DNA from 3 places in the Arthrobacter sp. zg-Y179 genome. Region 1 is predicted to be linked to each of the others. Evidence: riboswitches for the same ligand, from Rfam matches in the RefSeq annotation. Region 1 holds a riboswitch; each other region holds the start of a gene.
The links. Region 1 has a riboswitch for S-adenosylmethionine ahead of LOC56_RS06000 (cobalamin-independent methionine synthase II family protein). Riboswitches for the same ligand answer to the same signal wherever they lie in the genome.
Positions count from the first base shown of each region.

Region 1 (5,263 bases):
CATAAGGACCCGCCCCAGGTCCGCCGTGACGCGGTCGATCATGGAGGAGGAGACAAGCGTTTTGCCCACCATGGCGTCGGCGCTCCAGCCGGAGCGGTTGCGGTACAGGTAGTCAATGGCGGTGGCCAGGTAGTGGTTCGGGTTCATCAGTCCCGCATCCGGGGTGACAACGCCGTGCCGGTCGGCGTCGGCGTCGTTACCGGTGGCAATGTCGTAATCCCCGGCCCGGGAAATCAGCGATGCCATGGCGTACGGCGAGGAGCAGTCCATGCGGATCTTCTCGTCCCAGTCCAGCGTCATGAAGGCCCACTGGGGGTCCACGTTGGGATTGACCACGGTCAGGTTCAGTGAGTGCCGTTCCGCGATGGCGCCCCAGTAGTCAACGGCGGCGCCGCCGAGGGGATCGGCGCCGATGTGGAGCCCGGCGCTGCGGATGGCATCCAGGTTAAGCACCGCGGGCAGGTCTTCCACGTAGTGCGCCAGGAAGTCATAGGTGCCCACCGAATCCGCCAGGCGTGCTTCGCCCAGCGGAATGCGCCGGACCCCGTCCAGGCCGTTCTCCAGCAACTGGTTGGCGCGGTCCGCAATCCAGTTGGTGATGTCCGATCCGGCGGGTCCGCCCGTGGGCGGGTTGTACTTGAAGCCGCCGTCTGCCGGGGGATTGTGCGAAGGGGTGACCACAATGCCGTCAGCCTGTTCCGTGCGCGTGGAATTGTGCACCAGGATGGCATGGCTCACGGCCGGGGTGGGGGTGAACCCGTTGCGTGCATCGATCTGCACGTTGACGCCGTTGGCGGCCAGCACTTCCAACGCGGTGTTCTGCGCCGGTTCGGACAGCGCGTGCGTGTCCTTGCCCATGAACAGCGGCCCGGTGATGCCCGCGGACGTGCGGTACTCGACGATCGCCTGGGTAATGGCGGCGATGTGCTGCTCATTGAAGGCACCGTTGAGGGAGGAGCCGCGGTGCCCGGAGGTACCGAACACGACGCGCTGGGCGACATTGGAAGGATCCGGTACGACGTCGTAATAGGCGTCCAAAAGCGCGGTGAGGTCTACAAGGTCGGAAGGTTCGGCACGTTGGCCGGCACGATTAGACATACCCCTAAGCATGCCAAAGAAACGGCGCCGGCGGCAGACACACGCCCGCACCCGGGAGCGCATGCAGGTGCCGTGCAGCAAACGGCCCGCACGGCACCCGGACAATCACCTACCAGAGCCGGCCGCTGGCCAGCCGGGCGCCTTCTCCGAGGGTCTGCAGCTTCGCCGCCGCGATCTGCGGATGCACCCGGCCGCCCAGCCCGCAGTCGGTGGACGCAATAACGTTCTCCCGCCCCACCAGCCGGGCGAAGCGCTCGATCCGGTCCGCCACCAGTTCCGGATGTTCCACCACGTTGGTGGCGTGGGAGACGACGCCGGGAATGAGGACCTTCCCGTCCGGCAGCTTGGTATCTTCCCAGACCCGCCACTCGTGCTCATGCCGCACGTTGCCTGCCTCGAAGCTGTAGCCCCCGGCGTTGATCTGCAGCAGGGTGTCCACCAGGTGGCGGAACTCGATGTCCGTGGTGTGCGGCCCGTGCCAGGAACCCCAGCACAGGTGGAAACGGATCTGTTCCTCGGGCAGCCCGCGCAGGGCATAGTTCAGGGCCTCGACGCGGATCTGCGTGAACTTGAGGTAGTCGGCCACCGAAGGTTCGGGGTTGATCTGGTCCCAGTTCTCCGCAATGGACGGATCATCGATCTGGACGATCAGCCCGGCGTCCACGATGGCAAGATATTCCTCCCGCATGGCATCCGCGCAGGCGTAGATGAACTCCTCCTCCGTGGCGTAGTACTCGTTGGCAATCCGCGAACAGGAACCGGGGGAGAGCGAGGCGAGGAAACCCTCGGACAAACCTGCCGCGGCCAAACCGGACTTGAGGTTGGCAATGTCGCTGGCCACGGCGTCGTACCCGGTGTATTCCACTGGACCCGTGACCTTGGGGAAGACCTTCTGCGCCCCGGTGGTGATGCCCGAGGTCGGGTCGGTGTAGGCATCGGCGAAGCGCTGCCGGTCCCGGCGGTCCCCGAAACTGGTGAGGACAACGTTGCCGGGCTCCGAGCGGCGCGGCTCCATGCTCCAGATTCCGGTCTCCGCGACGCTCAGGCCGCCGAGCCGGGAGAAGGAATAGGACCACCACGCGCCGTAGTCGACGTCGGCGGACATCGCGTGCCCGTATTCGCCGTCGTTGGGGATGTCGATGCCCGCCTGGCGCTGGCGGCGCACCAAATCCGCGACGGCGGCCTGCAGCAGGTCCGCGTAGCCCTCGGTATCCGAAGGGTCGGCTTCCCGCGACGCGTTCGCGGCAATCAGTTCAGGGGTGCGGGGGAGGGACCCTGCATGAGTGGTCAAAATACGGTCGGTGCTTTTGCGCATGGCGGTGATCCTTTGGGAATCCGTGCTCTTGCCCGCACCGGATGCCCGAAGGGCGGTGCAGGCCGCTTCGTCATCCGAACCACCCGCGAAGCATGGGGTTGGTGCACGGCCAAGTCGGAGCTTGGCGGCCGTGTCTCCTGAAGCTGGGACCATCCTAGCCATGCCGGCGGGGCGCTTCCAAGCAAATGACGCAACATAAAAAGGACGGCGGTACCGGAGAAATCCGGTACCGCCGTCCTTGAAAAGCTCCGGGTGCTTAGCGCACGCCGCCCATGAGCTTCTTGATGGACGGTGTAGCCGCGGCCAGGGCAACGCCCAGGATGATCGCGGTAACGCCGCTGAAGGTGAAGTAGCTGACTTCGGTTGCCGGGTCGTAGAACTGGGCCAGCCAGCCCGCCAGGGTGGTGCCCAGGGAGACGGACAGGAAGAACAGTGCCACCATCTGGGTCCGGAAGACTTCCGGGGCCAGCTTGGTTGCCACGGACAGGCCGATCGGGGACAGGAACAGTTCAGCAAACGTGAACAGCAGCAGGATGCCGGCCATGGCCAGCAGCGGGGTGCTGTTCGGCGCGCCGCCCGAGAACGGAATGAAGGCCAGGAAGGCGAGGCCCATGACGGCCAGGCCCATGGCGAACTTCAGCGGGGAGGACGGCTGGCGGTCGCCCATCTTGGTCCAGACGCCGGCGAAGACGGCTGCGAAGATGATGATGAAGACCGGGTTGATGGACTGCACCCAGCTCGGCGGCATTTCCCAGCCGAAGATGGTGCGGTTCAGCGAGCTGTCCGCATACATTGCCACCACCGTGAACTGCTGCTGGAACAGTGCCCAGAAAGCAGCACTGGCAATAAAGAGCGGCATGAAGGAGTACACCCGGCGGCGTTCCACCCGGTTCACCTTCTTGCTGCTGAGGATGATCACGAAGTACGCGACGGAGGCCACGATGGCGAGGATCGCCATAACCACCGCAAGGTTCTTGGCGGTCAGCAGTTCGAAGACAACGGCCAGCACGATGACAACCAAGGCGGCAGCCGCGATGAGGCTGACCTTCATGTACTGCTGCTTCGGCAGCGGGTTGGCTACCTCGTGCGCGGATTCGGGCAGGTTCTTCCGGGTCACCCCGTACTGCACCAGGCCGATGGCCATGCCGATGGCGGCCAGGCCGAAGCCGTAGTGGAACCCGTATTCGGTCCAGGCGAGGCCGGTCAGGATCGGGCCGATCAGGGCACCGATGTTGATACCCATGTAGAAGATGGAGAAGCCGGCGTCGCGCCGCTGGTCCTTTTCGTCGTACAGGGTGCCGACGAGCGATGTCGCGTTGGCCTTCACACCGCCGGAGCCCAGGGCGATCAGGATCAGGCCGGCGGCCAGTCCGACGGCGCCCGGCAGCACGGCCAGGGAAATGTGGCCCAGCATGACCAGTGCGGCAGCGTAGAACAGCACTCGTTCGGCGCCGAAGACGCGGTCCGCCAGCCATGCACCGAGGATGGTGGAGAGGTACACGCCACCGCCGTAGGCGCCGACCAGCGAGACGGCAATGGCTTCGTCGATGCCGAGGCCGCCGTCGGTGGTGCTGTAGTACATGTAGTACAGCAGGATGCCCTGCATGCCGTAGAAGGAAAATCGCTCCCACAGCTCAACGCTGAAGAGGTTGGCCAACATCCGGGGATGGCCGAAGAAGGTTTTACGCGCTTCTTTTACGCCTGAGGTACTGGGGGTATGGCTCACGAGTTTAATATTCCCACCCTCGGCAGGTGGTCAAGCAGGCAAATCCGAAAGAATCCGCCGGAGACAAGGAAGGTTTCGATCCCTGAGTGCCCAAGATCACAGGCAAAACGGATGCTTTTGCCCGCATTACATGCTTGCGGGCCTGCATGACGGAACGATTTGCGCGACCGGCCCGGAATTCCCTAAGCAGGCAGGGGGTTGGCATGGGTATGCCAAGCCTCAGTGTTCCCGTCTCAATCCTTGACCGCGCTAACTCCCGCGAAGGATTTCCCGAGTCGGATGCGCTTAGCGCCGTGCTTGAACGTGCCGAATCGGCAGACCGGCTGGGGTACCGGCGCTTTTGGGTTGCCGAGCACCACGCCGTGGCCGGTATTGCCGGCTCGGCACCCGCCGTCCTGATGGCCGCACTGGCGGCACGCACCCGCAGCATACGGATCGGCTCCGGCGGTGTGATGCTCCCGAACCACCAGCCGCTGGTCGTAGCCGAGCAGGCAGCCACGCTGCAGGCCCTGTATCCCGGCCGGATTGATCTTGGCCTGGGCCGTTCCGTCGGTTTCACTCCGGCGGTGCGGACGGCACTGCGGGCGGGACCGGCCGAGGCAGGGGAATTCGAAGCGCAGCTGGCGGAACTGCTCGCCTATCTCGACGGCACCGCGCCGATCACCGCCCGCCCGCAGGACAACGGACGGACGCCGGTGTTTGTGCTTGCCACCGGAGCAGGAGTGGAAATAGCGGCCCGGGCAGGTCTGGGCGTCGTCCTCGGCGGCCCGGCGTTGTTCCGGGAGAACAGCGCCGGGCATACAGGTGCACTCGAACGCTACCGCTCAGCCTTCCGCCCCTCGGACCGTTTTCCCCGGCCCTACGTGCTTGCGGCCGTCAACGTCGCCGCGGCCGGCAGGGAAGAAGGGGCAAGGGAACTGCTGCTGCCCGAGGCGCATGCCCTGGCCGATTCCCGGACCAAGGGGGTGTTTCCCGCCCTGTCAGCAGCGGAAAGCGCCGCCCAACTGTCCGGACGGCGGCAGGACCTGGTCCGCACCACCCTGGAGACCTCTGTCTACGGCACGGTGGAACAAGTGCACGGCAGGCTCGAGGGCCTGCTGGCTTCCTCCGGTGCGGACGAGCTG
Region 1 covers NZ_JAJJOB010000005.1:594,219-599,481, forward strand. The annotation lists gene pgm (phosphoglucomutase (alpha-D-glucose-1,6-bisphosphate-dependent)) at 1-1,098, opposite strand, end outside; gene LOC56_RS06000 (cobalamin-independent methionine synthase II family protein) at 1,208-2,413, opposite strand; SAM riboswitch class IV at 2,433-2,556, opposite strand; gene LOC56_RS06005 (peptide MFS transporter) at 2,670-4,139, opposite strand; gene LOC56_RS06010 (MsnO8 family LLM class oxidoreductase) at 4,343-5,263, shown strand, end outside.

Region 2 (5,263 bases), on a different contig from region 1:
CGGCCCGGAACCCCGCGTCGAGGTCCGCGAGGATGTCATCGATGTGCTCGATGCCCACCGAGAGCCGGACCAGTCCCGGGCTGACGCCGGCGGCCAGCTGCGCTTCGGCACCCAGCTGGCTGTGGGTGGTCGACGCCGGGTGGATCACCAGGGAACGGACATCTCCGACGTTGGCCACGTGTGAGTGCAGCTCCAGTCCGTCCACAAAACGCTTGCCGGCGTCGATGCCGCCCTCGATCTCGAAGGAGACAATGGCGCCGGTGCCGCGCGGGCCGTATTTGCGGCCGCGTTCAAACCACGGACTGGACTCCAGCCCCGCGTACGCAACCGACACGACGTCGTCGTGCCCTTCCAGCCAGTTCGCTACGGCAACGGCGTTGGCTACGTGCCGCTCCAGCCGCAGGCTCAGCGTTTCCAGCCCCTGGGCAATCAGGAACGCGTTGAACGGCGACACCGCGGACCCGAGGTCCCGCAGCAGCTGCACCCGCGCCTTGAGGATGAAGGCTAGGTTCGCGCCGAGGGCTCCGTTGACGCCCAGGTCCCTTGCGTAGACGAGCCCGTTGTAGCTTTCGTCCGGGGTATTGAACCCGGGGAACTTCTCCGGATCGGCGGCGAAATCGAAGTTGCCCGAATCGACGATGACGCCGGCAATGGCAGTCCCGTGCCCGCCGAGGTACTTCGTGGCCGAGTGGACCACAATGTCGGCTCCCCATTCAATCGGACGGATGAGGTACGGCGTCGACAACGTGTTGTCCACGATCAGCGGTACGCCCGCCTCGTGGGCCACGGCGCTGATGCCTTCCAGGTCCAGGACATCCTGCCGGGGGTTGGAGACCACCTCGCCGAAGAAGGCCTTGGTGTTGGGCCGGACGGCGTCGCGCCAGTGGTCCAGGTTGTCCGGGTCCTGCACGAAGGTGGTCTCGATGCCGAACCGTTTCAGGGTGTGCTTCAGGAGGTTGTAGGTGCCGCCGTAAAGGCTGGGACTGGCGACCACATGGTCGCCGGCCTGCGCCAGGTTCAGCAGCGCGAAGGTTTCGGCCGCCTGCCCGGACGCGAGCAGCAGGGCTCCGACGCCGCCTTCAAGGGAGGCGATCCGGTTTTCCACCGCCTCCTGAGTGGGGTTGCCGATCCGGGTGTAGATCGGTTCCAGTTCGGCCAGGGCAAACCGGTTGGCGGCCGCCTCTGCACTCGGAAAAACGAAGGACGTGGTCTGGTAGATCGGCAGGGCACGTGCGCCGGTGACGGCGTCGGGCTCCTGGCCTACATGGATCTGGCGGGTTTCAAATGACCAATCTGCACTCATGATGCTCCCTCAAACCAGGGGCCGCACAACGCCGCCGGGGTGCATCCGGGTACGCCGGATGGTGCACCTGATTACGGTGGGGCTGTGGGACCCGCGCTTGCCGGACGCCCGTTTGGCGTACGGCCAGGTCTTCACCCGGGGCACCCCACCGCGGTTGGAGGGTTGCCGGCCAGCAAGCCGGGGCTATCTGCTGGCACTCATGACCTGCACCTATGGAAACCGATATGCCGCCGTCGCGCAACCTCTATGACGCAACGTGAAATACCGGAGCTTTTGGGCCCTGATTCGGCGCTGCGGCAGGGAACATTCCGCACTTAGGCTTCCCTTGGTCGAGACGCGTATCACAACGTGCCACAATGGGCCGCATGCGCTTGGACCATGTTTCTTATGCCTGTGAATCCGACGGTCTTTTGGCCACCACCGAGAGGATTGCTGCTGCTCTCGGCGCCGATTACGTGAAGGGTGGCGTCCACCCCCGATTCGGTACCCGCAATATGATCCTGCCCCTGGCCAACAACCAGTACGTCGAGGTGGTGGAGGTCCTGAACCACCCGGCGTCGGACAAGGCCCCGTTCGGCCAGGCCGTGCGCCAGCGCTCCGAATGCGGCGGCGGATGGATGGGCTGGTGTGTTGCCGTTGACGATCTTTCCCCCTTCGAGGAACGCCTCGGCCGGGCCTCCGTGCCGGGCAACCGTAAGTTCCCCGACGGCCAGGAGCTGACCTGGCGGCAGATCGGCATCAACGGATTGATTGCCGATCCGCAGGTGCCCTATCTGCTCCGCTGGGATGACGGCACCGACGAGCTGCACCCCTCCAACGCCATTCCCGGGATGCCGGGATCGGTGAAGCTGAAGTCCCTGACCATTGCCGGCTCCGCTGCACGCGTCACCGACTGGCTGGGCCATCCCGTGGAGAAGCCGCTGGAGAACGTGGATGTCACGTGGATTGCACCGGCGGGTACACCGGGCATCATGTCCGTCACCTTCGACACTGCGAACGGTCCTGTCGAGATCTAGCACTGCGGTTTCTTCTGCCGGTCTGGGATTTTGCTGCCGGTTTGGGGTTTTCCTGCACGTTCGGGGGTTTCCTGCGGTTTGTCCCAGCGGTGCGTCCGTATCCCTGCGGTCTGTCCAGTTCCCCGCGGTACGTCCCTGCACTCTGTCCGTATCCCTGCGGTATGTACGATTCCCTACACCGCGCGGCGCAGGAAATGTCACAAACCGCAGGGCTTTGCAGTGCCCGCCGGCCCCACAAACCGGCGGGCTCGCTACAAACCGCAGGGCCGTGCCAGGCCGAGGCGTCCGAGGTTTGTCCACAATGAGGTTTGTCCACAAAAGGGAGGCATACCCTCGCGGGTCCGCGGTTACCCATCCACCTTTGAGCCCATGGATCCGGAGCTCATTTTCACAGCCGATGCTGAAGCCCACGGTACCGACCGCCGTGCCTTAGCCTCGAGTTGCCGGTCCGGTCAGCTGATCCGCCTCCGTGCCGGGGTCTACGTGCAGGCGGAAGAGTGGCAGCACCTTTCGCCCTGGGAACAGCAACGGGTGCGAATCCGGGCAGCCGTGGAACAGGGGCACGGTCAGCGTATCCTTATCCAGCAATCTGCTGCCGTCATGTGGGGGCTGCCCGTCATTGGAAACTCTGCTGAGGTTCTGCTGTTGGCCGCACCTCCCATTCATGGCCAGCGCCGTGGTGGGCTCCACTGGGTTGAGCGTCAGTTGTTGGAACCGCTCACTGCCTTGGAAGAGGTGCCCCTGACGTCCCGGGCGCAGACCGTTTTGGACATGGCTGCCTATCTCCCTTTCGAGCATGCGGTTCCCGCCATGGACCACGTGCTTCGGGCGGATCCTGTTCGTGGTTTGCCTCCCCTTGGAAAGGACCATCTGCGGGAAACAGCCGGGAACCTGCCCAGTCAGGTAAAGCGGCTGCGTGCTCGACAGGTAATCGACTTCGCCGATGCACGCTCCGAGTCGGCGGGCGAGTCCTATTCCCGGGCCGCCATTCACAGGCAGCGCTTTCTTCCGCCCGAGCTCCAGCAACAATTCAACACCTCTGCTGGCCGCTTCCGGGTCGACTTTTATTGGCGAGAGCAGAGGCTCGTTGGGGAGTTTGACGGCGCCGTGAAATACGGTCGGGGCGATGCAGCCCTTGCCCCTTCGTGGGACACACTGCGTCAGGAGAAACGACGCGAAGATGCCATCCGTGAAACAGGGGTCAGTTTCGTTCGCTGGTCTTGGGAAGATATCGCCAAAGAGGCACAGCACCCGGAGTCCTTGGTGCAACGCTTGGTCCGCGCTGGGCTCCCCCGTTCCCGGCGCCGCTGATTTCCCTCCGATTTGTCCGGATCCCTGCGGTCTGTGGCAATCCCAGCTCCGCGCGGTGCAGGGAATCGGACAACCTTCAGGGATACCGACAACCTGCAGGGATCGATCCAAGCAACTCGGCAGCAAAACCCCTCAGGACCTTCAGCCCCCAGCAGCCCGGCGAAGCCCCGCGTTGAGTCCCCGCACCAGGCCGGCGTCGATCTTCACCACCCGGCGGTCATAGGTCAGCAGTCCGTTGACCTCGTCCTCGACGTCGGTGAGCTGGGTGTACACGGTGGCGGCCAGCCCGCCGGCAACCGCAGGTTCAACCTGCCGCCGGTGCAGCCGCTCGTAGGCCCGGGCCAGTGCACGCCGGGACCGGAACCGCCGGTAGCCGAACGCCTTGTCGTTGAAGGTGTGCCCGGGGACCCTCAGGCTGTACCCGCCGTATTCGGACAGCACCACTGCACGGGACCCGGCCAGCCAGCTCTTCCGCAGCCGGAAGGGCACGAAGTACACGTGCACGCTTTTGAGGTCTCCCCCGCCCTGGTCGTGCCAGCCGCTGGCGTGGTCGATGGTCCGGGTCGGGTCCAGGCTCCGAAGCAGGTCGGCGACGGCATTGGCATCGAACTGGCCCCATCCTTCATTGAACGGCACCCACACCACTATCGACGGGCTGTTGCCCAGCAGTTCCACCGTGCCGTGCAGTTCGGCCAGGAACTGTTCCCTGCCCTGCTCGTCGGCCCGCCCGAACGCGGCGTAGTCGTCGTCGGACCGGTGCGCTGCACCCACCGCGGGAGCAGTGACCACGGCGTGCTTATAGGCCGTGCCGCCGTTGACGAGGTCCTGCCACACGAGGATGCCCAGCCGGTCGGCATGGTAGTACCAGCGCAGCGGTTCGATCTTGATGTGCTTGCGCAGCATGTTGAAGCCCAGGTCCTTCGCCGCACGGATGTCGGAGGCCAGGGCCTCGTCCGACGGCGCGGTGTACAGCCCGTCCGGCCAGTACCCCTGGTCCAGCAGGCCCGCGTGGAAATACGGCCGCCCGTTCAGCAGCAGCCGCAGGTGCCCGGCGTCGTCGGGCCCCGTGCCTACGGTCCGCAGCGCCGTGTAGCTGCGCACGCGGTCGGTTTCCCTGCCGTCCGTAAGCAGCCGCACGGTGACGTCGTAAAGGAACGGGTTCTCCGGGGACCAGAGGTGCGGATCCGGAACCGGGATCCGCACCGGGGTTCCGGGAACGACGACGGCGGCCGCCACATGCTGCCCGCCCGCGGACACGGTGACTTCCGCCTGCAGGTCAGTGCTGTCCGCGGCGGAGCGGAGATCGTCGACCAGGACGGTGGCAGTGACCGAGGTAAGATCCGGCACCAGAACCAGCCGGGAAATGCTCGCCTGCGGCACCGCTTCCAGCCAGACCGTCTGCCAGATCCCGGACTGTGCGGTGTACCAGATGCCTCCCCGGTCCAGGGTCTGCTTGCCGCGGCTGGCGGAACCTGTGTTGCTCAGGTCCCGGACCCGGACTACTACTTCGTGCTGGCCGCCGGGGAAATCGCCGGCCGGACCCGCAGCCAGCGCGTCGGTGATGTCCAGGGAGAACGGCAGGTAGCCGCCGTCGTGCCCGCCCACGGGAATGCCGTTGACCGTGACCCGGCAG
Region 2 covers NZ_JAJJOB010000014.1:154,941-160,203, forward strand. The annotation lists gene LOC56_RS15870 (bifunctional o-acetylhomoserine/o-acetylserine sulfhydrylase) at 1-1,303, opposite strand, end outside; SAM riboswitch class IV at 1,392-1,508, opposite strand; gene LOC56_RS15875 (VOC family protein) at 1,669-2,319, shown strand; gene LOC56_RS15880 (endonuclease domain-containing protein) at 2,689-3,630, shown strand; gene LOC56_RS15885 (glycoside hydrolase family 2 protein) at 3,772-5,263, opposite strand, start outside.
Region 2: it holds a riboswitch for S-adenosylmethionine, as region 1 does, so the genes downstream of both, LOC56_RS15870 (bifunctional o-acetylhomoserine/o-acetylserine sulfhydrylase) here and LOC56_RS06000 (cobalamin-independent methionine synthase II family protein) in region 1, are expected to answer to the same signal.

Region 3 (5,263 bases), on a different contig from region 1:
GACAATGGTGATATGCACTGTGCCTGCATCCTTTCGCTGGTGCCCGCATGTGAGCGGGAATACTGCCGACGTTTCCGGCGCTGGAGTTCGTATGAAGAAAATAGGGTTCTTGTCCTTCGGACATTACCGGAATGCCGTGGGATCAATGACTCCCAGTGCGCAGGACGCAATACTGCAGCAGATTGAACTAACGGTCGCCGCCGAGGAAATCGGCGTCGACGGCGCGTACATGCGGGTGCACCACTTCGCCCCGCAGTTCTCCGCCCCCTTCCCCATGCTCTCCGCCATGGCGGCACGGACCAGCCGGATCGAGCTAGGCACGGGAGTGATCGACATGCGCTATATGAATCCGCTGGCAATGGCAGAAGACGCCGCAGTGGCGGACCTGATCAGCGGAGGCAGGCTGCAGCTCGGCATCAGCCGGGGATCCCCCGAGCCTGCCCTGCGAGGTTATGAGTCCTTCGGCTACGTTCCCGGCCCGGATTCCTCCGACGCCGACATGGCCCGGCAGCACACCGAAGTGTTCCGTGCCGCCATCGCCGGCGCCGGAGTGGCACAGGCTGATCCGGCGATGACCGGCAGCACCGGCGCCATGGCCATCGACCCGCTGTCCCCCGGACTGCCGGAGCGGATCTGGTGGGGGTCCGGGACCCGGGCCACCGCCAAGTGGACCGGTGAGCAGGGCATGAACCTGATGAGCTCAACGCTCCTGACCGAGGACACCGGGGTGCCGTTCGACCAGCTCCAGGCCGAGCAGATTGCGGTGTACCGGAAGGCCTGGGCCGACGCCGGACATCAGGGCACCCCGCGGGTGTCCGTCAGCCGCAGCATCATTCCGCTGGTGACCGGGCAGGACCGGCACTACTTCGGGCTGCGCGCGCAGGCAGAGGGCCGGGACCAGGTGGGCCATCTCGACGGCGGCTTGGCTCGGTTCGGCAAGAGCTACATCGGTGAACCCGATGTTATTGCTGCTGAATTGGCCGCGGACGCTGCCGTGCAGGAAGCCGACACCGTCCTGGTGACCGTGCCGAACCAGCTGGGCGTGGAGTACAACGCGCATCTGCTGGAGAGCATCGTCAAGCTCGTGGCGCCGGGGGCCGGCTGGCGGTAAGTCTCGTCGTGGCCAGGGTCCGCCCGGTCCGCCAGATCCACCCGGATCCGCCCCCTGCGGGGCTGGAACGGCGGCAACGAAATTCCCCGCTCGCAGAGCTCGCGGGAAATATTAAAGCCGCCTTCCTCCAGCCCCTCCGGTGGCGGGTGCGTCGCCTCCAGCTCCTCCCAGCAACGGTTGCATCCCCCAGCCCCCGGCCCCCGGCTGTGAGTTGTGCAGACGTTCGTCCCCGAGGTCTTAGCGCGGACGGAAGGCGAGGTGCAGAACGTAGGCGCCGGACGGGAAGGCGAGGCGCCCACCCACACGACGCACGCACACCCAGCGGCACCCCGGAAACGGCCCTCTGTCGAAATGTCAGTGGCCTCCGCTAGAGTAGTTTTCAGCTTCACGAGATGTGGCCTCCGCCCGGTTTACCGGGCACAAAAGCTCCGACTGGCCCCACACCAACCCCACTGTTCGGCGGGTGGTTCGGATGACGAAGCGGCCTGCTTCGTCCGTCGCAGGCAAGGACAACCTGAAAAGGAACCCACTGTGAGCATTTCCAGTGTCAGCAAATCCGGCCTCAGCAACTGCAGCGGCTTCACCCCGGGCCACAACATCCATTGGATCCACCGACGCCGGCTCGAGGGCTGGGAGCAGTGGTCGGACGTCGAAGTCACGGCCGATCCGCAGCTGGACCTCATCTACCTGGTGTCCGAAGGAACCCAGCAGCTGATGTGGTTCCACAATGTTCGGGCCGTGGCCACCGCGCTCGAGACCGCCGTCGACACGCCGCAGTGGTGCCAGCGCTATTCCACCCTGATGGTGCCGGGCGGGTTCGATTCCGGTGCCCGGAGCTCTTTTTTCTACTTGGCCCGGCCGGAGCGGGTAGTCCCGTGCAACGGCTCCCTGGTGCGGGCCCCGGAAACTGAGCGGATCGAGAAGGCCGGCTCCTAGCTGCCGCTCTGCCCCGGAATTCCAGGTTCCGGGGCGAAGCAAGCCCTGCGGACGAAACCGGCCGCATTGGAACAGTGCGGTGCTATTGCGGTCCGGTTTCCCCTGAGGCACCACGAAGCTGGGCAATGCGCAGCCGCAGGAAGACGATCAACAACACCAGAACCCACAGCACCAGAACTGCGGTCCCGATAACCACGAGCAGATACAGCATTCCAAACGCCGACCCGATTGCCATGTGTCCCCCGCATTCTTGCCGGCTTGCCGCTGCTGACCGGATGGTGCTGATGCTACCGGAGTAGTCAGTCGGCACGGCTGGCGGCGGAGAAGGCAGCTACTGCTGCAGCAGCTCCGGCGGCACGCTGTAGATGAGGATGACACCCAGCAGGTTTTTCGCGGCGTGCACACCGTAGGAAAGCATGAAGTTGTTTCCGGCCCAGACGTAAATGCCCACAAGCGTGGCGCCCATCGCCAGGTAAGGCATCAGCACCGGGAGGGACAGGGATTCCTTGCCCACAATGTGGATGGAGGCGAACAACAGGACCGACAGGATGCAGCAGCCCCAGAGATTCCAGTACCGGCTGAGTTTGCCGATCAGCAAGTGCCGGAAGATGTACTCCTCGACAAACGGTGCCAGGACCACCAGCAGCGGTACTACCAGCCAGGGCGACACGGACCCCACGAATCCCTCTACGGCTTCCTGGTTTACGGCCGTTTCAATCTGCCCGCTCAGCAGTGCCCCGATCATGGTGACAATGAGCATGGCGATGACGCCGGCAGGAATCAGGGACAGGGACAGCACCGGTCGGGTAGCCAGGATCTTGGTTTCCCGCACCACGTACGGCCGGGCCGCCAGGAAGGCCAACAGACCGGCAACCCCGTAAAACGCCAGGTTCAGGACGTAGGCGGCTGCAACGGGATCCGGAACCAGCATCACCAGGACAGGCATGACGAGTCCGGGCGCAAAGCTCAGGACCAGCAGGAATACTACGTAGAAGCCAGCTGCCACCGCGTCACGGCGGGTGAAACGGTAGGAAAGCCACGGGATTTGGGCCGCAGGGCGCCCCGACGGACCGGTCCGGTATTCGTTTGCTGTCATTACCTCAGGATATGGGCCGTTCTGCCGGGATACAGCCCCTCGCTAGCTCAACTCCGCGATCACCGGAGACATGGCTCCAAGAGAGAGTCGTTAACCAGGCTTTCCAGTCTGCACCTTTATATCAGCCATCCGAGCTGGCCCCGAGCCCACGAGTTCCCGCTTCAGGCGCATACTCAAGGTCCACCGCGCTTTCTGCACCCCTTACTGCAGCAACTCCAGAGACGTCTATCTTAAGCGCTTGCAACAGAGCAGATTCTGAGCGTTCACGCAGCTTCTCGTAGCTCTTCGATGTCAATACAGTATGTTTTGACAGCCGATTCTGATCGACCAAGAGTGTCAGTTCGCTTATCGCGCGCTCGTCATCACGAATAAAGACAGACCGAAAATGGCTATACAGGGAATCTAGCCCGCGGACATCCCACACTTCGGCTTCCTTCGCCACCACGTCTTCTTCGCCCAGCATTGCACGAGAAGCCCAGTTGGTGACCTTCAATCGGCAACTGGCCACGAGGTCCAATTTGCTACCTAGCGCCTGCGTGATCTTTTCTGTTATGCGCACACAAGCTGCAAAGTTTCCATCCTCTAGGGCCAAGTCCGCCGTGTGTAAAATCCACGCTACCGGCAGCTGGGAGTCTTTGTCTGCCAACTTCATCCATACACTGGTTACTAGCAGGGCACCGGTGGAAATTACCAGCTCACAAGACTCGGCTAAGTAATCTGTCGTGATATCAATATTGCTACCCTTCGCTGGAATATCACCACCTGGCGCACCTGCCCCTGATAAAACAGAAACATACTGTGCGCTGACCCTCCCATTGGTGTGAACGAACAGGTTCCTGCGCGCAAATATTTCTCGAAACTCTACCCAATCGGCTGGTATCTCACGAAGCTTCACACCTATTTTTGCGAACCACTTTTCCCAGTCATCTATAGAGCCGCGCGCCAGATCCTCCACCTGGCGGGAAATGAGATAATCAGTCGCTTCCTCTACCGTCCCAAGAGAACCAAGCTCTGCAAGACTGAGGGTCGCATTCTCCAAATTCGCTAGCTTAGGATTATTTCTGATAGCAGCTGTCGCTAAGTCGATCAACATCGTCTCAAAACCGATAACAATGCTTATCAAAACCGACCTCTGCAACAATTTTCCTCGTCGGGGAACGATTACTTTGCGCGCAGTACTGAAGAGCATTTTCTGGAAGACAGCAAAGGTCTCGGGGTCGTATTCTTGCCCCGAAATCATTACCCCTTCATCATGGCTACCGTCGGCGATATCCATGAAACCGGAAACAGATTTTCTAACGATCAACTTCAACTCGTCTCGCTGCCTAGGCGTCAGATGCGCCGTCAGCGACGGGTCGAACGGGATACCTTCGTGCTCTTGCCGCTCGATTAGTTCAAGAAGACTGATGCACCCTTGCACCTGCGCATAGTGGTCTTGACCTGCCATAGGAATGGACTGGTTCAGCGCCCGCGCATTCTGAACTGGTCTAAGGGTCGCGCTTGGTATCGAATACATGACTCCTTTTTACAGGAGAATATGGTTTTTCCGGGGATTGGAACTATACAAACGGCTGGGACGCACGAACGTTCACCTCCGCCCGCATCGGGCTACCGCTGAATAGCACCGTTTCCTGCCACATGATAGCGGCCCCTCAAGCACTCCCACGCGCGGGCCCGTTCCGCCGGGATACAGCCCCTCGCTAGCTCAACTCCGCGATCACCGGAGGCATGGCCTCGAGCAGTTCCCGTGCCAGGAAGCTGAGCGGGCCCCGTGAGGCGGAGAGCCGGTCCCCGCTCACCGCGTGCAGATACGTGCCCCAGCATGCCGCCTGTTCCGGCGTCGCACCGCGGGCAAGGAATCCGCCCACCGCACCGGCGAGGACATCCCCGGACCCGGAAGTTCCCAGGCCCGAGTTCCCGGCCGGCACTTCCCAGCTCCTTCCGTCAGGAGAGGTGATGACGTTGTGCGCGCTGACCACCGCCGAGTATTTCCGTGCCACCTCCATGGACGCTTTCGGCAGGTCCAGGGAATCTTCGTCGGCATCCTCGTCCTCGAGGAGGCGCAGGATTTCAGCACCGTTCGGGGTCAGGACCAGCCGGCCGGCCAGGGTGTCGTAGAG
Region 3 covers NZ_JAJJOB010000004.1:140,534-145,796, forward strand. The annotation lists gene LOC56_RS02785 (RBBP9/YdeN family alpha/beta hydrolase) at 1-18, opposite strand, end outside; gene LOC56_RS02790 (LLM class flavin-dependent oxidoreductase) at 92-1,111, shown strand; SAM riboswitch class IV at 1,495-1,627, shown strand; gene LOC56_RS02795 (hypothetical protein) at 1,643-2,047, shown strand; gene LOC56_RS02800 (hypothetical protein) at 2,130-2,282, opposite strand; gene LOC56_RS02805 (CPBP family intramembrane glutamic endopeptidase) at 2,379-3,143, opposite strand; gene LOC56_RS02810 (hypothetical protein) at 3,265-4,659, opposite strand; gene LOC56_RS02815 (NAD(P)H-hydrate dehydratase) at 4,844-5,263, opposite strand, start outside.
Region 3: it holds a riboswitch for S-adenosylmethionine, as region 1 does, so the genes downstream of both, LOC56_RS02795 (hypothetical protein) here and LOC56_RS06000 (cobalamin-independent methionine synthase II family protein) in region 1, are expected to answer to the same signal.